Regions from separate parts of the Mycobacterium hainanense genome, predicted to be linked through region 1. Evidence: predicted binding sites of a transcription regulator. Region 1 holds the regulator's gene; the other holds the start of a gene.

Evidence for each region. The regulator LexA, encoded in region 1, represses DNA repair genes until DNA is damaged. The targets are predictions, from matches to a motif close to CGAACANNTGTTCG.
Region 2: cofD (2-phospho-L-lactate transferase) is a predicted target of LexA. The motif match lies at 2,738-2,751, and genes of this name have one in related genera.

What each region holds. Positions count from the first base shown of each region.
Region 1 is NZ_CP169059.1:3,817,140-3,827,004, reverse strand. It holds gene miaA (tRNA (adenosine(37)-N6)-dimethylallyltransferase MiaA) at 1-425, shown strand, start outside; gene dapF (diaminopimelate epimerase) at 430-1,302, shown strand; gene hflX (GTPase HflX) at 1,349-2,770, shown strand; gene ACEL92_RS17675 (acyl-CoA dehydrogenase family protein) at 2,863-4,023, shown strand; gene ACEL92_RS17670 (hypothetical protein) at 4,568-6,775, shown strand; gene lexA (transcriptional repressor LexA) at 6,786-7,481, opposite strand; gene ACEL92_RS17660 (LysM peptidoglycan-binding domain-containing protein) at 7,771-8,265, shown strand; gene nrdR (transcriptional regulator NrdR) at 8,393-8,857, shown strand; gene ACEL92_RS17650 (peroxynitrite isomerase) at 8,889-9,374, shown strand; partial or broken gene ACEL92_RS17645 (PhzF family phenazine biosynthesis protein) at 9,389-9,526, opposite strand; gene ACEL92_RS17640 (CGNR zinc finger domain-containing protein) at 9,846-9,865, opposite strand, start outside.
Region 2 is NZ_CP169059.1:4,572,486-4,582,350, forward strand. It holds gene ACEL92_RS21420 (phosphomannomutase/phosphoglucomutase) at 1-1,105, opposite strand, end outside; gene ACEL92_RS21425 (DUF3499 domain-containing protein) at 1,227-1,676, opposite strand; gene ACEL92_RS21430 (metallopeptidase family protein) at 1,850-2,272, shown strand; gene ACEL92_RS21435 (WhiB family transcriptional regulator) at 2,300-2,638, opposite strand; gene cofD (2-phospho-L-lactate transferase) at 2,992-3,993, shown strand; gene ACEL92_RS21445 (coenzyme F420-0:L-glutamate ligase) at 3,990-5,330, shown strand; gene ACEL92_RS21450 (Eco57I restriction-modification methylase domain-containing protein) at 5,341-6,915, shown strand; gene ACEL92_RS21455 (NUDIX hydrolase) at 6,912-7,451, shown strand; gene ACEL92_RS21460 (sugar phosphate nucleotidyltransferase) at 7,474-8,553, opposite strand; gene ACEL92_RS21465 (glycosyltransferase family 2 protein) at 8,546-9,454, opposite strand; gene rfbD (dTDP-4-dehydrorhamnose reductase) at 9,447-9,865, opposite strand, start outside.

The DNA of each region.
Region 1 (9,865 bases):
TCGAGCTGACCGGCCTGCCGTTCGCCGCGTCCGCGCCACGCGTCGGCGTCCCGAAGTGGAACACCGCCATCGTTGGGTTGGATTGCGAGACAACGACTCTGGACGAGCGGCTGGCCCGCCGCACCGACGCCATGTTCGACCAGGGCCTGGTCGATGAGGTCAGCGCGCTGCTCGGCGAGGGCCTTCGGGACGGGGTCACCGCGTCGCGCGCCCTGGGCTACGCCCAGGTGATCGAGGCGCTCGACGCGGGGGGTGGCACCGAGCGGCTGCGGGAGGCGCGCGAACGCACCTACGTGGGCACCCGCCGGTATGTGCGCCGGCAGCGGTCCTGGTTCCGCCGCGACCACCGGGTTCACTGGCTGGGCGCCGCGGACGGGGCCCGACTCGTCGACGAAGCGCTGGGTGTCCTGGCCCCCGTATCCTGAGCAGGTGATTTTCGCGAAGGGCCACGGCACCGAGAACGACTTCGTGGTGCTCCCGGACGCGGAGGCGGCGCTCGACCTCACCGCCGCGCGGGTGGCCGCCTTGTGCGACCGGCGGCGCGGATTGGGCGCCGACGGCGTGCTGCGGGTCACCACCGCCGGGGCCGCGCTGGCGGCCGGCGTCTTGGACCGCCTGCCCGACGGCGTGGCCGCGGCCGACTGGTACATGGACTACCGCAACGCCGACGGGTCCATCGCCCAGATGTGCGGCAACGGCATCCGGGTGTTCGCGCATTACCTGCGGGCCAGCGGCATGGAGTCCCGCGACGAACTCGTGATCGGCTCCCCGGCCGGCCCGCGGCCGATCACCGTGCACCACGCCGGCGCGACGCTCGCCGACATCAGCGTCGACATGGGCAAGGCCAACACCCTCGGCCCGGGCAGCGCCCTCGTCGGTGGCCGCCGGTTTTCCGGCCTGGCTGTCGACGTGGGCAACCCCCACCTGGCGTGCGTGGATCCCGACCTGACCGTCGACGACCTCGCCGCGCTGGACGTGGCGGCGCCGGTGAGCTTCGACCACGCCCAGTTCCCGGAGGGAGTGAACATCGAAGTCGTCACCGCGCCGTCCGACGGCGCCATCCGGATGCGGGTGCATGAGCGGGGCGTCGGCGAGACCCGCTCCTGCGGCACCGGCACGGTCGCCGCCACGGTCGCCGCGCTGGCCGCCGCAGGTGCGGACACCGGCACGCTGGAGGTGCGGGTGCCGGGCGGCGACGTCGTCGTCACCATCACCGACGCCACCAGTTACCTGAGGGGACCGTCGGTATTGGTGGCACGCGGGGAGATCAGCGGGGAATGGTGGGACGCGCAGCGACGTTAATTCGGGTGCACGGCGCCGATCCGCCGTGCATCATCTTGTATTGCCTATGACACATCCTGATTTCTCCAATTCCGCTGTGCCGGAGCCAAGCACCGGCGAACTGGCCCTGGAAGAACGGTCGGCGCTGCGGCGCGTCGCCGGGCTGTCCACCGAACTCGCCGACGTATCCGAGGTCGAGTACCGCCAGCTCCGCCTGGAGCGCGTCGTGCTGGTCGGCGTGTGGACCGACGGCACCGCCGCCGAGAGCGAGGCCAGCATGGCCGAGCTGGCCGCCCTGGCCGAGACCGCCGGTTCGCAGGTGCTCGAGGGGCTCATCCAGCGCCGCGACAAGCCCGACCCGTCGACCTACATCGGCTCGGGCAAGGCCCAAGAGCTGCGCGAGGTGGTGCTGGCGACCGGCGCCGACACCGTCATCTGCGACGGTGAACTGTCCCCGGCGCAGCTCACCGCGCTGGAAAAGGCGGTGAAGGTGAAGGTCATCGACCGCACCGCGCTGATCCTGGACATCTTCGCCCAGCACGCCACCAGCCGGGAGGGCAAGGCGCAGGTGTCGCTGGCGCAGATGGAATACATGCTGCCGAGGCTGCGCGGCTGGGGTGAGTCGATGTCCCGGCAGGCCGGTGGCCGCGCCGGCGGCAGCGGGGGAGGCGTGGGCCTGCGCGGTCCCGGTGAAACCAAGATCGAGACCGACCGCCGCCGCATCCGCGAACGCATGGCGAAGTTGCGCCGGGAGATCAAGGACATGAAACAGGTCCGCGACACCCAGCGCAGCCGCCGCAGGCAGAGCGACGTCCCGTCTGTCGCGATCGTCGGCTACACCAACGCCGGCAAGTCGAGCCTGCTCAACGCCCTGACCGGGGCCGGGGTGCTGGTGCAGGACGCGTTGTTCGCCACGCTGGAGCCCACCACCCGCCGCGCCGAGTTCACCGACGGTCGCCCGCTGGTGCTCACCGACACCGTCGGGTTCGTCCGGCACCTGCCCACCCAACTCGTCGAGGCGTTCCGCTCCACGCTGGAGGAGGTCGTCGATGCGGACCTGTTGGTGCATGTGGTCGACGGCTCGGACGTCAATCCGCTGGCCCAGATCAACGCGGTGCGCGAGGTGATCTCCGACGTCATCGCCGACCATCACGGCGACCCACCGCCCGAGCTGTTGGTGGTGAACAAGGTCGACGCCGCGAGCGGCCTCACGCTGGCCGAGCTCCGGCACGCCCTGCCCGGCGCCGTGTTCGTCTCGGCCAGGACCGGGGAAGGCATCGAGGCCCTGCGGTGCCGGATGGGCGAGCTGGCCGTCCCCGCCGACACGGCCGTGGATGTGGTGATTCCGTACCACCGCGGCGACCTGGTGGCCCGGCTGCACGCCGACGGGCGCGTGCAGCAAGAGGAGCACAACGCCGACGGCACCCGCATCAAGGCGAGGGTCCCGGTGGCGCTGGCCGGGCGCCTGCAGGAGTTCTTGGCGGGCTGATCCGCGTGGCGGGGTCAGCCTGCCGCCTGCCGACCAACCGTCTGGTTGGTATATGTTGGGCGACAGAGTCCCAGTCGCCGGAGGTTATCCACATGGCCAGTGCCGTCAAGTACCAGCGCACTCTTTTCGAGCCGGAGCACGACCTGTTCCGCGAGTCCTACCGCGCCTTCCTCGACCGCCACGTCGCGCCCCACCACGACGAATGGGAGAAGGCGAAGATCGTCGACCGCGGCGTGTGGCTCGAGGCGGGCAAGCAGGGCTTCCTCGGCATGGCCGTCCCCGAGGAATACGGCGGCGGGGGCAATCCGGACTTCCGGTACAACACGATCATCACCGAGGAGACCACTTTCGGTCGCTACAGCGGCATCGGCTTCGGGCTGCACAACGACATCGTGGCGCCCTACCTGCTGGCCCTGGCCACCGAGGAGCAGAAGCAGCGCTGGCTGCCGAAGTTCTGCACCGGCGAGTTCATCACAGCCATCGCGATGACGGAGCCGGGAACCGGCAGCGACTTGCAGGGCATCAAGACCCGCGCGGTCGCCCACGGCGACCACTACGTGCTCAACGGCGCAAAGACGTTCATCACCAACGGAATCAACGCCGACTTGGTGATCGTCGTCGCGCAGACTGATCCGGACAAAGGGGCGCAAGGCTTTTCGTTGCTCGTTGTCGAACGCGGCATGGAGGGCTTCGAGCGCGGCCGGCACTTGGACAAGATCGGGCTGGACGCGCAGGACACCGCCGAGCTGTCCTTCACCGATGTCAAGGTTCCCGCCGAGAACCTGCTGGGGCAGGAGGGCATGGGGTTCATCTACCTGATGCAGAACCTGCCGCAGGAGCGGATCTCGATCGCCATCATGGCGGCCGCGGCGATGGAGCAGGTATTAGCAGACACGCTGCAATATGCCAAGGAGCGCAAGGCATTTGGCAAGCCGATCGGCAGCTTCCAGAACAGCCGCTTCGTCCTCGCCGAGCTGGCGACCGAGGCCACCGTGGTGCGCATGATGGTCGACGAGTTCATCCGCCTGCACCTGGACAAGAAGCTGACGGCCGAACAGGCGGCCATGGCCAAGTGGTACTCCACCGAGAAGCAGGTGCACCTGATCGATCGTTGCCTGCAACTGCACGGCGGCTACGGTTACATGCGCGAATACCCGGTTGCCCGTGCCTATCTGGACGCGCGGGTGCAGACGATTTACGGCGGCACGACCGAGATCATGAAGGAGATCATCGGCCGCAGCCTCGGGGTCTAGGCCCGACGACGGTGACGCCGTAGAAACGGTCAATTCGCCCGCCATCGGCAAACGCGCCAATGCCCGGCGCGCGGCCCTTTTTTCGGGTACATCGCCGGTGAGTTAATGGCCTCACGTACCGTCGGCGCATGTGTTTCGGGTATGCCCGCGCAATGGCGCATCGCGAAAAGCGCGGCGCGGGCGTCGAGCCGGGCCCCTACGGCCGAACTCGTGCCCTATTGCGCACGCGTGCGAGGGGTTCGGGAGTCGGCACGATATGCCAGGTGTCACGCGGGCGTTGCTGGGGTTCGTCGCGATTTGAGCGTGGCTTGGCATCATTTCGACATCGGCGTGGTATCCGTTTTTGTAATATGCGTGATTTGACTTCGTATTTCTCGTTGGTTGGAGCAAAGTTATGCCAGCCTGGCGATGATGCGGATCGGTGCGGGGTTGTTTCCGCGCGGTCGGAGAGCGGCCCGCTCGCCGGCTGTGCAGCTACGGGCATAGCCGCTGATAGAGCCGTAGCCGTCGGCTGGGAGGCTTGGTGAACGGGCAGAGAGGTCACATGCGCAGGCTGGTCGGGAGCGCGCTGGTCACCGTGACCGCCATCGCGACCACCGCCGCCCTGCTGGCGCCTTCCGCGGCGGCGTCTCCCATCGGCGACGCCGAGGCGGCCATGATGGCGGCCTGGGAGAAGGCAGGCGGCGACGGTTCACCGCTGGGCCCCCGGAAGGGCGACGTGTATCCCGCCGGCGACGGTTTCGAGCTGGACTTCGACGGCGGCAAGATGTTCTTCACGCCGGCGACCGGCGCCAAATTCATCTACGGGCCGATCCTGGACAAATACGAAATGCTGGGCGGACCGGCCGGCAGCGACCTGGGTTTCCCCGCGATCAATGAGGTGCCCGGCCTCGCCGGGCCCGACAGCCGGGTGGCCACCTTCTCGGCCGGCGACAAGCCGGTGATCTTCTGGACGCCCGACCACGGCGCGTTCGTGGTGCGCGGCGCGATCAACGCCGCGTGGGACAAGCTGGGCAGCTCCGGTGGGGTGCTCGGTGTCCCGGTCGGCGACGAGACCTACAACGGCGAGGTGTCCGCCCAGAAGTTCAGCGGCGGCCAGGTCTCGTGGAACAGGCAGACCAAGCAGTTCACCACCGAGCCAGCGGGATTGGCCGACCAGCTCAAGGGTCTGCAGGTGGCGATCGATCCCACCGCGGCCATCAACATGGCTTGGCGCGCCGCGGGTGGCCCTAATGGGCCGCTCGGCGTCAAGAAGGGCGCGCAGTACCCGATCGGCGGCGACGGGATCGTCCAGGACTTTGCCAACGGCAAGGTGTATTTCAGCCCGGCCACCGGCGCGAACGCCGTCGAGACCAACATCGTGGCCAAGTACGAATCACTCGGCGGCCCGGCCGGCAGCGACCTGGGTTTTCCCACCGCCAACGAAGCCGACGGCGGCATCCCGTCCAGCCGCGTCGTCACCTTCTCCGGCGCCGACAAGCCGGTGATCTTCTGGACTTCCGAGCACGGCGCGTTCGTGGTGCGCGGCGCGATGAAGGCGGCGTGGGACAAGCTCCGCGGACCGACCGGCAAGCTGGGCGCCCCCGTCGGCGACCAGTCCGTGGACGGCGACGTGGTCTCCCAGCAGTTCGTGGGCGGCAAGGTCTCGTGGAACCGGGCGAAGAACACGTTCAGCACCGACCCGGCCAATCTCGCGCCGTTGCTGTCGGGCCTGCAGGTGTCGGGGCAGAATCAGCCGAGCACTTCGGCGACGCCCGCCCATGCCAAGAAGTTCACCTTGCAGTGGTGGTGGCTGCTGGCCGGCATCCCGGTGCTGGTGCTGATCGTCTTGGCCGGGTTGCTGGCTTTGGGTTGGCGCCGGCGGCGCGCCGCACCTGCCGGCGCCGGCTACGAGCCGCACCGCGACCTCGGCTACGAGGCGGCGGGTGACCAGCACTGGGGGCCCGACGACGTCAGCACCGAACACTTCGCCCGTCAGTCGGAGGCGCCCGAGGCCGGGGCCGCCGGGCGGGTCAGCTGGCGGCGGCGCGGCGCGGACGAGGGTGCGTACGGGGACGTGGAGCAGGACCCCGACGCGGTGGACACCGACTCCTTCTCCGCGGTATCCGCGGCGGACCTGTCGGAGGCCGGCTATCCCGAAACGGAATCCGGCTACGCCGAACCCGAGTACGCCGAATCCGAATACGCCGAATCCGAGTACAGCCAGCCGAATTACCCGGAGGTCGAGTACGTCGAGGCCGAGTACGCCGACGACGCGCGTGAGCCCGCCTACCCGGAGTCCGCCCGCGCGGACGAGGAGTACGTGGACGCCGAGTACCAGGACGTCGCGGTGCCGGATGCGCCTCCCGAATACGAGGGCACCGCCCAAGAAACCCCGGCCCCCGAGCCCGAGCATCCGGATGCGGCCGCGTCCGATGCCCTGGCCGACGTAGCCGAGGCCCCCACTCCCGAGGCTGCCGCTCCGGAAGCCACCGCGCCGGAGGCGGCCGTCGCGGCCGTCGTCGTCCCTGAGCAGCGGGGCGGACGGCACGCCGCCGCCGACGACGGCGGGGCGGGCTCGCCCGGGCGCCCGACCATCCGCCTACCGCTCGACGACCCGTACCAGGTGCCGGACGGGTATCCGATCAAGGCCAACGCCAGCTTCGGTTTGTACTACACGCCCGGCAGCCCGCTCTACCACGACACGATCGCCGAGTTCTGGCTGTCCAGCGAAGAAGTCGCACAGGCCAACGGCTTCGTCAAGGCGGACTGACCCGCCGGGGCTAAACCTTGCGGATCACCGTGACGACCTTGCCCAGCACGGTCGCCTCATTGCCGGGTATCGGGTCGAACGCCGGGTTGTGCGGCATCAGCCACACCTGACCGCCCGCCCGCTTGAACGTCTTCACGGTGGCCTCCCCGTCGAGCATGGCCGCGACGATGTCGCCGTTGTCGGCGACGTTCTGCTGACGTACCACCACCCAGTCGCCGTCGCAGATCGCCGCCTCGACCATGGAGTCGCCGACGACCTTGAGCAGGAACAGCGTGCCCTCCCCGACCAGCTCGCGCGGCAGCGGGAAGACGTCCTCGACGGCCTCCTCGGCCAGGATCGGTCCGCCGGCGGCGATGCGCCCCAGGACCGGAACGAACGTCGGCTCCGGCAGCGCGTCCGAGCCGGCGACGTCGGTGGCCGCCACCACCTCGTCGTCGGCGCCGCGGACGTCGACCGCCCGCGGACGGTTCGGGTCGCGACGCAGATAGCCCTTGCGTTCCAGGGTGCGCAGCTGATGAGCCACCGACGAGGTCGACGTCAGGCCGACGGCGTCACCGATCTCCCGGATGCTCGGCGGGTAACCGCGGCTGGTGACCGACGCGCGAATGACGTTCAAGATGGTGCGCTGACGTTCGGTCAGCGATGAATCCACGGCGTGCAACCGACCGTCCGTGCCGGCCGATGAGGTGTCGCTGCTGTCACTCATGGCACTGAATGTAACCCCACCTCGCCCAAGAATCAAACATGTGTTCGACTAGCGTGTCGCGTTGCCTCGCCCTGGCGGAAAGCCGCGCGGAAGTGGTGAATCACAAAGGTGTAACTCTTCGGCAGATGGGGTATTTCAGCCGCATGTCAGCTCTAGCGGCCACGGACTTGTCGGTGGCGTGGCCTAGCGTTCGACTCGTGCGACACGCTTCGCTCACATGTTCGGATTTCGAACACACGAGCGATACAGTCGAACAGCTGAGCGAATCAAGTTGACCGGAGGAACGCAGATGACAACCATCCACACGCTGGCACCGCGTATCAGCAGCCCTCGGCGCCCGGTCAACGGACCGGTCCAGGGGCTTCGTTACGGCCGCGACGGGCTGGCCCGGTCCCGCCGCCCCGGCCTCTCGAGGCCGGCGGGAACGCCGACGCGCTACTACGGCACCGGCGTCGCGGTGTCCGCCGCGCCCCACCGCAAGCGTCCCGTCACCGTGACGACCACGATCTGGCTGGCGTTGGCCGCCGGCGCGATCACGCTGTGGCTGGGCCTGGTCGGGAACGTCGGTCAGGTGCTCAATGGCGACTCCGGCAGCTCGGCCGCGCACGTCCCGGACCGGTTGGCCGTCGTGCGCGTGGAGGCGGGGGAGTCGCTGCAGGACGTGGCGCACCGGGTGGCGCCCGACGCGCCCGCCCGCCAGGTCGCCGACCGCATCCGGGAACTCAACGACATGAGCTCACCGAACCTGGTGGCGGGCCAGACGTTGATCGCCCCGGTCGGCTGACGACCGCCCCGCTAACGACCGAGCTGCGCCCACGAACCCGCCACTGAGCCGGTACCCGTGCAGGTGAGCGCGCGGGTACGCTCGAAGTGCTGCGGTAACTGGTTGTCGGCACGGCGAAGGAGCGGTCATGCATTGCCCGTTCTGTCGTCATCCCGATTCCCGGGTCATCGACTCGAGGGAAACCGATGAGGGACAGGCCATCCGGCGCCGCCGATCGTGCCCCGAGTGCGGGCGTCGTTTCACGACCGTGGAGACCGCGGTGCTGGCCGTGGTCAAGCGCAGCGGAGTCACCGAGCCGTTCAGCAGGGAGAAGGTCATCAGCGGTGTGCGCCGGGCCTGCCAGGGCCGCCAGGTGGACGACGACGCGCTGAACCTGCTCGCCCAGCAGGTCGAAGACACGGTGCGGGCCGCCGGCTCGCCGGAGGTCGCCAGCCACGAGGTCGGCCTGGCCATCCTCGGGCCTCTGCGCGACCTCGACGAAGTGGCCTACCTGCGGTTCGCCTCGGTGTATCGGTCCTTCGAGTCCGCGGACGATTTCGAACGCGAGATCCAGGCGCTGCGCGAACACCGCCAGGTGACGACGCCGGGCTGAAGGCCCGTGCCGCCGGGCTAGTCTCGGTTTCATGCCCCCCGACTTGCATCCCGATCTCGCGGCCCTGGCACCGCTGCTGGGCACCTGGGCCGGAAAGGGCACGGGCGAATACCCGACCATCGAGCCCTTCGACTATCTCGAAGAAGTCATGTTCTCCCACGTCGGCAAGCCGTTTCTGGCTTACGGGCAAAAGACCAAGGCGGCGGCCGACGGCAAGCCGTTGCACGCCGAGACCGGCTACCTGCGCGTGCCGCAGCCCGGTCGCGTCGAACTGGTGCTGGCCCATCCGAGCGGCATCACCGAGATCGAGGTGGGCACGTACGCGGTGACCGGCGACGTGATCGACATCGAGCTGTCTACCACGGACGTCGGCCTCACCCCGACCGCCAAAGAGGTGACCGCCCTTGGCCGTTCCTTCCGCGTCGACGGCGACGAACTGTCGTACTCGGTGCGGATGGGCGCGGTCGGGCAGCCCTTGCAGCATCACCTGGCCGCGGTGCTGCGCCGGCAGCGCTGAGCGCGACCGGGCCGTCAGTCCAGATGCCGCACACCGTCATTGACCACGCGCCCGGCCAGCCCCACCCAGCCCTCGGCGTTCCACGTCGTTTCGATGATCGATCCCCGGCCCTGGGTGATGCGCAGGTCGCGGCTGAGGTAGTCGGTGAAGCGGTATCTCGAAAGCCGCACCGCCCGCTTCCTCAGCCGCGCAGAGGCGCGAACACTGCGAGCGTGAGCGTATACGCACGCTGATGAAGCTTCTTGGTCACGAGTCCGTGGTCGCCTGCATCGGTATGTAGACGAAGCCGGCCTAGACACGCGTTCCGCAGCTGAATGCGATCGGTTGCCAGGTTGCTCGGGGGAGTTGTAGTGGCAAGCGCTTCGTCTCCGTCGCGCCGCGATCTGGGCGCTCACATGTGTTTGATGCGCCGGCGGCACAGAGACAGTGCCGGCATGGACCGTCGCTAAGCTGTAGCCTCGCACACATGTGTCATTTCGTCCGGTGGTCGT
Region 2 (9,865 bases), 760 kb from region 1:
CGGCGGTCAGCTCCGACAACGGCCGGTCCTGCTCGCCCAACGCCGCAAGCACGTACAGCGCCGCCAGCATCCCGGAGTCCGCGCCCCAGAAGTCACGGAAGTAATAGTGCGCCGAATGCTCGCCGCCGAAGATGGCGCCGGTGTCGGCCATCATCGCCTTGATATAGGAGTGACCGACGCGCGAGCGCAGCGGTGTGCCGCCGCGTTCGGTGACCAGCTCCGGCACCGCCCGCGACGTGATCACGTTGTGGATGATGGTGGCGCCGATCTCGCGGCCCAGCTCGCGGGCGGCCACCAAGCTGGTCACCGTCGAGGGCGACACCGGCCAACCGCGTTCGTCGACCACGAAGCAGCGGTCGGCGTCGCCGTCGAAGGCCAGGCCGATGTCGGCACCCGTCTGGCGAACGTAGTCCTGCAGGTCGACCAGGTTGGCCGGGTCGAGCGGGTTGGCCTCGTGATTGGGAAACGAGCCGTCGAGCTCGAAATACAACGGCAGCAAGGTGATCGAGTCGATCGCCCCGAGCACGGCGGGCGCGGTGAGCCCGGCCATGCCGTTGCCCGCGTCCACCGCCACCCGCAGGGGACGCAGCCCCGAGGTGCTCACCAGCGAGCGCAAAAATTTGCCGTACTCGTCGAGCACGTCACGGTCGGTCACGGTGCCGGGCTGTCCGTTATAGCGCTCGACCCCGGCGATGACGGACTCGCTGACGGTGCGCAGACCGCTGTCGGCGCCGACCGGTTTGGCGGCCGCCCGGCACAGCTTGATGCCGTTGTAGGCCGCCGGGTTATGACTCGCGGTGAACATCGCGCCCGGGCAGTCCAGCAACCCGGAGGCGAAGTACAGCTGATCGGTGGAGGCGAGACCGATCCGCACCACGTCCAGCCCCTGCCCCGTCACCCCGGAAGCGAAGGAGGCGGCCAGCGCGGGCGAACTGTCCCGCATGTCGTAGCCGATCACCACCTGCCGGGCGCCCTCGCCGCGCATCAGCGCGGCGAACGCCGCACCCAAAGCGGTGACCAGCGGCTCGTCGAGTTCTTCGCCGACCAACCCTCGTACGTCGTAAGCCTTGACGACGCGGTGCACGGTCGCGGCGAGCCGAGACATGCGGGGCCTCCTGACGCCTTAAAGGGTTCGCGTTCCTTCGCCTCTCGGCCGCCAGCCTATCGGCCCCCGGGAAACCCGGGCCGCAGCGGTGCGCGGGGATCCGCACGCAACACCCGGCCCGCTAGTCCTTGGGGTCGGGCAGCACCCGCAGATGCCCCCGGCGCCGGCCCGAACGATGCTCGGGTGGCGCCAGCACACTGCTGCTGGGGGCGGTGGCCCCCCCGTGATGAATGTGCGGGTCCGCGAAGCCGTTCAGCGGCGTGCCGGTGCCGCCGTAGGGCACGGCGCGCTGGACCTGGCCGCCTTCGCGCACCGCGTCGGCGAGGGCGACCAGGTCGTCCTCGTCGGGGTGCGTGGGCTCGGCATGGAGGGGACCGGCGTGGCGCACGAGATCCCATCCGCGGGGGGCCGTGATCCGGCCGGCATGGCCGACGCACAGGTCCCACGAATGCGGTTCCCGCGCGGTCGCGAGTGGCCCCACCACCGCCGTCGAGTCCGAGTAGACGAACGTCAAGGTCGCCACGGCGTAGTGCGGACACCCGGGCCGGCAACAGCGACGGGGAACGTTCACGAGCGAAAGGCTATCGTGCACAAACGCCGGTGAAGCGCCGGACACGCGCAACCGGCGGCCTCCCGATGTTCAACCGTTACCATCGGCGCGTGGGCGATTCGCGCAGCTTCCCGCGGAGGGATCGGCCCCAGGGCCGATTCGCTTCCCACCGGTCCTCCCGGCGGGGCCGCGACGTGCGCGGCCCGCTGCTGCCGCCGACGGTGCCCGGCTGGCGCAGCCGGGCCGAGCGGTTCGACATGGCGGTGCTGGAGGCCTACGAACCCATCGAGCGCAATTGGCAGGCGCGCCTGGGCGACCTCGACGTGGCGGTCGACGAGATCCCCCGCATCGCGGCCAAGGATCCCGACAGTGTGCAGTGGCCGCCGGAGGTCATCGCCGACGGGCCGATCCCGCTGGCGCGATTGATTCCGGCGGGCGTCGACGTCCGCGGCAACGCCACGCGGGCGCGAATAGTCCTGTTTCGCAAGCCTATTGAGCGACGGGCCAAGGACACCGTCGAACTCGGTGATTTGCTGCACGAAATATTGGTGGCCCAGGTGGCCATCTACCTCGACGTGGAGCCGTCGGTCATCGACCCGACGATCGACGACGAATAGCCCTGGCGTTCAGGCGCCTTCGGCGCCTCAGATGATGCCGCGCTTGAGGCGCCGGCGCTCGCGCTCGGAGAGCCCGCCCCAAATGCCGAAGCGCTCGTCGTGCTCCAGGGCGTACTCCAGGCACTCGTGGCGTACCTCGCACCCCAGGCAGATCTTCTTGGCCTCGCGGGTGGAGCCGCCCTTCTCCGGGAAGAACGCCTCGGGATCGGTTTGGGCACACAGCGCCCGGTCCTGCCACTGGTCCGCGACGGGGGCCGGCATCGGCTCGGGCTCGAATGCGACTGGCGCATCAGGAACCACGGTCAAGTGCGGCCGGGCCGGTCGGACCGGCGCCGAGACGATGGGGGTGTGCGGCGTGCTCGCCATGACTCCTCGAAGATGTTCGTAAGACATACGGTCGTCCGCCTCCTCAGTTTGATTGAGAGAGTGAGTGGTTCCCACTATTTCTGATGTGTACAGACAATTCGAACAAGTGATCGAATCTCGGTCTGCGACACCGGAACCGGCCGGCCAACCGGGAAATGACACTGTTGTGATTAGACACGGGTTGACCTGCCGGGTCAAGCGTTACGGCGCATTTCCATACCATCTCGTGATCGAATTACGGCGTTTCCGTTGTTTTGCGCGTTCGGCGTGTCGATCACATCGCACACGACTATGCTTAAGGGCCGCGTAACGGCCCCGCCACCGCAAGGTCGCCGGGCAGTACTGTCGTCCACGTGAAGGTCACCGTTCTGGTCGGCGGGGTTGGCGGCGCCCGATTCCTGCTGGGTATTCAACAGCTGCTCGGGCTCGGTCAGTTCGGATCGCAACAGCACCCAGACGCGGGAGCCGGCACCCACGAACTTAACGCAATCGTCAACATCGGCGACGACGCTTGGATTCATGGACTGCGGGTCTGCCCGGATTTGGACACCTGCATGTACACCTTAGGTGGAGGGGTAGACCCGGAGCGCGGGTGGGGTCATCGCGACGAAACCTGGCACGCCAAAGAGGAATTGGCACGCTACGGCGTGCAGCCGGACTGGTTCGGGCTCGGCGACCGGGATATCGCCACCCACCTGGTGCGCACCCAAATGCTGAACGCCGGCTACCCGCTGTCACAGATCACCACCGCCTTGTGCGACCGCTGGCAGCCCGGCGCTCGGTTGCTGCCGGCGAGCGACGACCGCTGCGAGACACACGTGGTGATCACCGATCCCGACGACGGCACGCGCCGCGCGATCCACTTCCAGGAGTGGTGGGTGCGCTACCGGGCCGAGGTGCCCACGCACGGCTTCGCCTTCGTCGGCGCCGAAAAAGCCACCGCCACAAGCGAAGCGGTGGCGGCCATCGCCGACGCCGACGCCATCCTGCTGGCGCCCTCCAACCCGGTGGTGAGCGTCGGCGCCATCCTGGCCGTCCCCGGGATTCGCGCCGCGTTGCGCTCGGCGACCGCCCCGATCGTCGGCTACTCCCCGATCATCGGGGGAAAACCCTTGCGCGGCATGGCAGATGCGTGCCTGTCGGTGATCGGGGTGGAATCCACCGCGGAGGCGGTCGGACGGCACTACGGGGGGCGCAGCGGCACCGGGATCCTGGACTGCTGGCTGGTGCACGAGGGGGATCACGCCGACATCGAGGGCGTGGCGGTGGCCGCCGTGCCGCTGTTGATGACCGACCCCAAAGCGACCGCCGAGATGGTGCGGGCGGGCCTCGAACTCGCGGGCGTGGCCCCGTGACGGAACACGGCACCGGCGCGGCGATCGAGATCCTGCCCGTCCCCGGGCTTCCCGAATTCCGGCCCGGTGACGACCTGAGCGCGGCGCTGGCCGCGGCCGCGCCTTGGCTGCGCGACCGCGACGTCGTGGTGGTGACCAGCAAGGTGGTGTCCAAGTGCGAGGGGCGGCTGGTGCCGGCGCCGCAGGACGCCGAGGAGCGGGACCAACTGAGGCGCAAGCTCGTCGACGACGAGGCGGTGCGGGTGCTGGCGCGCAAGGGCCGCACGCTGATCACCGAGAACCGCATCGGCCTCATCCAGGCCGCCGCGGGCGTGGACGGATCCAACGTGGGCCGCGACGAACTCGCGCTGCTGCCGGTCGACCCGGACGCCAGCGCCGCGGCGCTGCGGGCCGGGCTTCGCGAGCGGCTGGGCGTCGAAGTGGCCGTGGTCATCACCGACACGATGGGCCGCGCGTGGCGCAACGGCCAGATCGACGCCGCGGTGGGTTCGTCGGGTCTGGCTGTGCTGCATGGGTATTCGGGTGCCGTCGACCGGCACGGCAACGAGTTGGTGGTCACCGAGATCGCGGTGGCCGACGAGGTGGCGGCCGCAGCCGATCTGGTGAAGGGCAAGCTGACCGCCATGCCGGTGGCCGTGGTGCGCGGCCTCACCGTGGCCGACGACGGGTCGACCGCCCGGCAGCTGTTGCGGCCCGGCGAGGAGGACCTGTTCTGGCTCGGCACCGCCGAGGCTCTCGACATGGGGCGCCGGCAGGCGCAGCTGTTGCGCCGGTCGGTGCGCCAGTTCAGCGCCGAGCCCGTCGCGCCCGAGCTGATCGAAGCCGCCGTCGCCGAGGCCCTCACCGCGCCGGCCCCGCACCACACCCGCCCGGTCCGCTTCGTGTGGTTGCAGACTCCCGACGTCCGGCGGCGGCTGCTGGACCGCATGAAGGACAAGTGGCGATCCGACCTCGCCGGCGACGGCCGGCCCGCCGACTCGGTGGAACGCCGGGTGGCGCGCGGCCAGATCCTCTACGACGCGCCCGAGGTCGTCATCCCGATGCTGGTCCTCGACGGCGCGCACACCTATCCTGACGCCGCCCGCACCGAGGCGGAGCACACCATGTTCACCGTCGCCGTCGGGGCGGCCGTGCAGGCCCTGCTCGTCGCGCTGGCCGTGCGGGGGGTGGGCAGCTGCTGGATCGGCTCGACGATCTTCGCCCCCGACCTGGTGCGCGCCGAACTCGACTTGCCCGCCGACTGGGAGCCGTTGGGCGCCGTCGCGATCGGTTACCCCGACGAGCCCGCCGGCCCGCGCGACGCCGCGGACACCGGGGATTTGTTGATCCGCAAGTGATACTGGCCCCATGAGATTCGCGGGCAAGACGGCGGCGTCCGCCGAGAAGGCCCGCGGCGGCTACTACACGCCCGCGCCCGTCGCCCGCTTCCTGGCCCGCTGGGTTCGCGAAGCCGGACCCCGCATCGTCGAACCCTCCTGCGGCGACGGCGCCATTCTGCGCGAGCTGGCCGCCCTCGGCGGACGGCCCCGCGGCGTCGAGCTGGTCGCCGAAGAGGCGGCCAAGGCAAGCGAATTCGCGCCCGTCGACACCGCGGACCTGTTCGGCTGGCTCGCCACCGGCGAGCCCGGCGGCTGGGACGGCGTCGCCGGCAACCCGCCCTACATCCGGTTCGGCAACTGGGTGGCCGAGCAACGCGATCCGGCGCTGGAACTGATGCGGCGCGCCGGATTACGGCCCAGCCGCCTGACCAACGCCTGGGTCCCCTTCGTGGTGGCCAGCTCGATCCTGGTGCGCGATGGCGGCCGGGTGGGCCTGGTGCTGCCGGCCGAGTTGCTTCAGGTCTCCTACGCCGCCCAGCTGCGCGAGTTCCTGCTGCGCCGGTTCAGCGACATCACCCTGGTGACGTTCGAGCGCCTGGTGTTCGACGGCGTCCTGCAGGAGGTCGTGTTGTTCTGCGGGGTCGCGGGCGCCGGGCCGGCCCGCATCCGCACCCTGCACCTGACCGACGCGCACGCGCTCGCGCGCGCGGACTTCAACGTCGACTGGGCTCCGGCGCTGTTGCACGAGAACGAGAAGTGGACCAAGTACTTTCTGCGCCCGGACGCGATCCGGCTGCTGCGATCGCTCAAGGGCTCGACGGCCATGACGCGGCTCGGTTTGGTCGCCGACGTCGACGTCGGCATCGTCACGGGCCGCAACAGCTTTTTCACGTTCGCCGACGCGCAGGCCCGCGAACTCGGGCTGCTGTCGCACTGCGTGCCGCTCGTCTCGCGCAGCGCGCAGCTGTCCGGGCTGGTCTACGACAGCGACTGCCGGGCAGGCGATGTCGCGGCGGGGCGTCGGACCTGGCTGCTGGACGCGCCGCGCGACCCCGGCGACCCCGCGCTGGTCGCACACATCCGGGCCGGGGAGTCCGCCGGCGTGCACCGGGGCTACAAGTGCTCGATCCGCACGCCATGGTGGGGCACGCCGTCGCTGTGGATCCCGGACCTGTTCCTGCTGCGGCAGATTCACCTGGCGCCGCGGCTGACCGTCAACGCCGCCGCCGCGACGAGCACCGACACGGTGCACCGGGTCCGCCTCGCCGCCGGGGTCGACGCGACCGCGCTGGCGACGGTCTTCCACAACAGCGTGACGTTCGCCTTCGCCGAGATCATCGGCCGCAGTTACGGCGGCGGGATCTTGGAGCTGGAACCCCGCGAGGCCGAGCAGCTGCCCATCCCCCCACCGCCCCTGGCCGGCCCGGAGCTGGCCGGCGACGTCGACCTGCTGTTGAAGGCCAACGAGACCGAGAAGGCGCTGGACCTCGTCGACCGCCACGTCCTGATCGACGGCCTGGGGCTGCAGCCCGAGGTGGTGGAGCAGTGCCGCGCGGCGTGGGCCGCGCTGCGGGATCGCCGGACGCGGCGGGGTGCCCGGTGAGCGTTCGGGAGTCGGCGATCGCGCTGCTGTCCGACTGGCAGGCACCCGACGCCGAGCAGGATTCGTTGCGGCACGCGGTCCTGGCCTTCGCGCTCGCCCGTCCCGACGCGTGCCGCCGCGAGTGCGTGCCGGGCCACGTCACCGCGTCGGCGCTGGTGCTCGACCACACCGCCGCCCGGGTGCTGCTGACGCTGCATCCGCGGCTGGGCCGCTGGGTGCAGCTGGGCGGGCACTGCGACGACGACGACGCCGACATCGTCGCCGCCGCCCTGCGCGAGGCCACCGAGGAGTCCGGCGTCGACGGCCTGCGCATCGAACCGCGGCTGGCCGCGGTGCACGTCCACCCGGTCACCTGTTCGCTGGGCGTGCCCACCCGTCACCTGGACCTGCAGTTCGTGGCGCGCGCGCCGGCCGGCGCGCGGATCGCGATCAGCGACGAGTCGGAGGACCTGCGGTGGTGGCCGGCCGACGGGTTGCCCGACGGCACCGACCATGCGCTGGCGTATTTGGTGGGCCAAGCCCTGCGCCGCGCGTGACGCTCGGCGGCGGGAGCCGCGCCTAGACGTCGCTCGAGTACCGGATCCCGCCGTCGGGAATCGAGACGCCCGGCCAGACCCGGGCGCCACGCAGCAGCTCGCAGCGCGCGCCGATGTCGGCGCCGTCGCCGATCACGCCGTCGCGGATGAGCGCCCGCGGGCCGATGCGCGCGCCGAAGCCGATGATCGAGCGCTCGATCACGCTGCCGGCCTCGACCTTGACGCCGTCGAAGATCACCGCGCCGTCCAGCCGCACACCGGGCCCGATCTCGGCGCCCCGGCCGACGACGGTGCCGCCGACCAGCACCGCGCCGGGCGACACCGCCGCGCCGTCGTGCACCAGCTGCTCGCCGCGGTGGCCGTGCAGCGCCGGCGACGGCGCGATGCCGCGCACCAGGTCCGCCGACCCCCGAACGAAGTCCTCCGGTGTGCCCATGTCCCGCCAGTAGGTGGCGTCGACGTAGCCGCAGACCTTGACGTCGGGGTCCTTGAGCAGGGCCGGGAACACCTCGCGTTCGACCGACACCTCGCGGCCGCGTGGGATCCGGTCGATGATGGCGCGTTCGAAGACGTAGCAGCCGGCGTTGATCTGGTCGGTCGGCGGGTCCTGCGTCTTCTCGACGAACGCGGTGACCCGGCCGTTCTCGTCGGTGGTGACGCAGCCGAACGCCCGCGGGTCGCCGACCCGCACCAGGTGCAGGGTGACGTCGGAGTGCTGGGCCCGGTGGAAGTCGATCATCTGGTTGAGGTCGGAACCCGACAGCACGTCGCCGTTGAACACCAGCACGGTGTCGTGGCGCAGGTGACCGGCGACGTTGGCGATGCCGCCGGCGGTCCCCAGCGGGCTGTCCTCGGTGACGTAGTCGATCTGCAGGCCCAGCTTGGACCCGTCGCCGAACTCCGCCTCGAACACCGCGGCCTGATACGACGTGCTCAGGATGACGTGCTCGATGCCCGCGGCGGCGATCCTCGACAGCAGGTGGGTCAAGAACGGCAGCCCCGCGGTGGGCAGCATCGGCTTGGGCGCCGACAGCGTCAGCGGCCGCAGCCGGGTGCCCTTGCCGCCGACCAGGATCACCGCATCGACTTGCGGGTTAGCCATGTGCGCGCCGCCCTTCCGCCAGTTTCCGTCTCCGATCCCGTAGCGCGCCGCGCACCATCAGCCGGGACCGAACCGCCAACGAGCCCCGCAGCACCCAGCGCAGCGGCGCCCGCCACCAGCCCGCGTGCCGGTCGGCCAGGAACAGGTAGGTGCTCGCGTGATGGGCCGCCAGGTGGCTCGCCGGGTCGTGCCCGGTGGAGTGGCCCTTGTGGTGCAGCACCTCCGCCGACGGCACGTAGACGCTCAGCCAGCCGGCCCGGCCGAGCCGGTCCCCGAGGTCGACGTCCTCCATGTACATGAAGTAGCGCTCGTCGAACCCGCCGACCTGGGCGAAGGCGGACCGGCGGACCAGCAGGCAGGAGCCGGACAACCAGCCGACCGGGCGTTCGCTGGGCGCCAACCGCTCCTGGCGGTAGGCCGCCGACCACGGGTTGCGCTTCCAGACCGGCCCGACGACCGCGTGCATGCCGCCCCGGACCAGGCTCGGCAGGTGCCGCGCCGACGGGTACACCGACCCGTCCGGGTCGCGGATGAGCGGACCGAGGGCGCCGGCGCGGGGCCAGCGGGTGGCGGCGTCCAGCAGGGCGTCGATGCTGCCCGGGCCCCACTGCACGTCCGGGTTGGCCACGATCACCCAGTCGTCGTCGACCTCCCCCGAATCGGCGAGCTGCGCGACCGCGCGATTCACCGCGGTGCCGTACCCGAGGTTGGCCCCGGTGTGGAACAGCCGCACATTCGGGTAGCGCTCGACGGCGGCCTGCGGCGTCCCGTCGGTGGAGCCGTTGTCGGCCATCAGGACGCACACGGGCCGCTCGGTGGCCAGCGACAGCGAGGCCAGGAAGCGCTCGAGGTGAGGGCCCGGTGAGTAGGTCACCGTCACGACCGGCAGGACGTCAGTCACGCGTCGAGGGTAACGGTCGATCGGCCCTCGCGAGCGCCGCGACAAGCGCGGGGCGCCAGGGCCGTAACGGCCGCAGGCCCGCCGCGGCGGACTCACGGCCCGAAAGCGCGGAGTAGGTGGGGCGCGGCGCCGGCCGGGGAAACTCCGCGGTGCTGACCGGCCGCACGCGCTCGGGGTCGGCGCCGCATTCGGAGAAGATCGCGCGGGTCTGCTCGAAGCGGGACACCGCGCCCTCGTTGGCGGCATGCAGGATCGGCCCTGGCACGCCGTCGTCGGCGATCTGCAGCAGCGCCTCCGCCAGGTCGCCGACGTAGGTGGGCGACCCGACCTGGTCGTCGACCACGTTGACGGGGCCGTCCCCGGCGGCCAGGCGGCGCATGACGGCGACGAAGTCCTTGCCGTCGGCGCCGG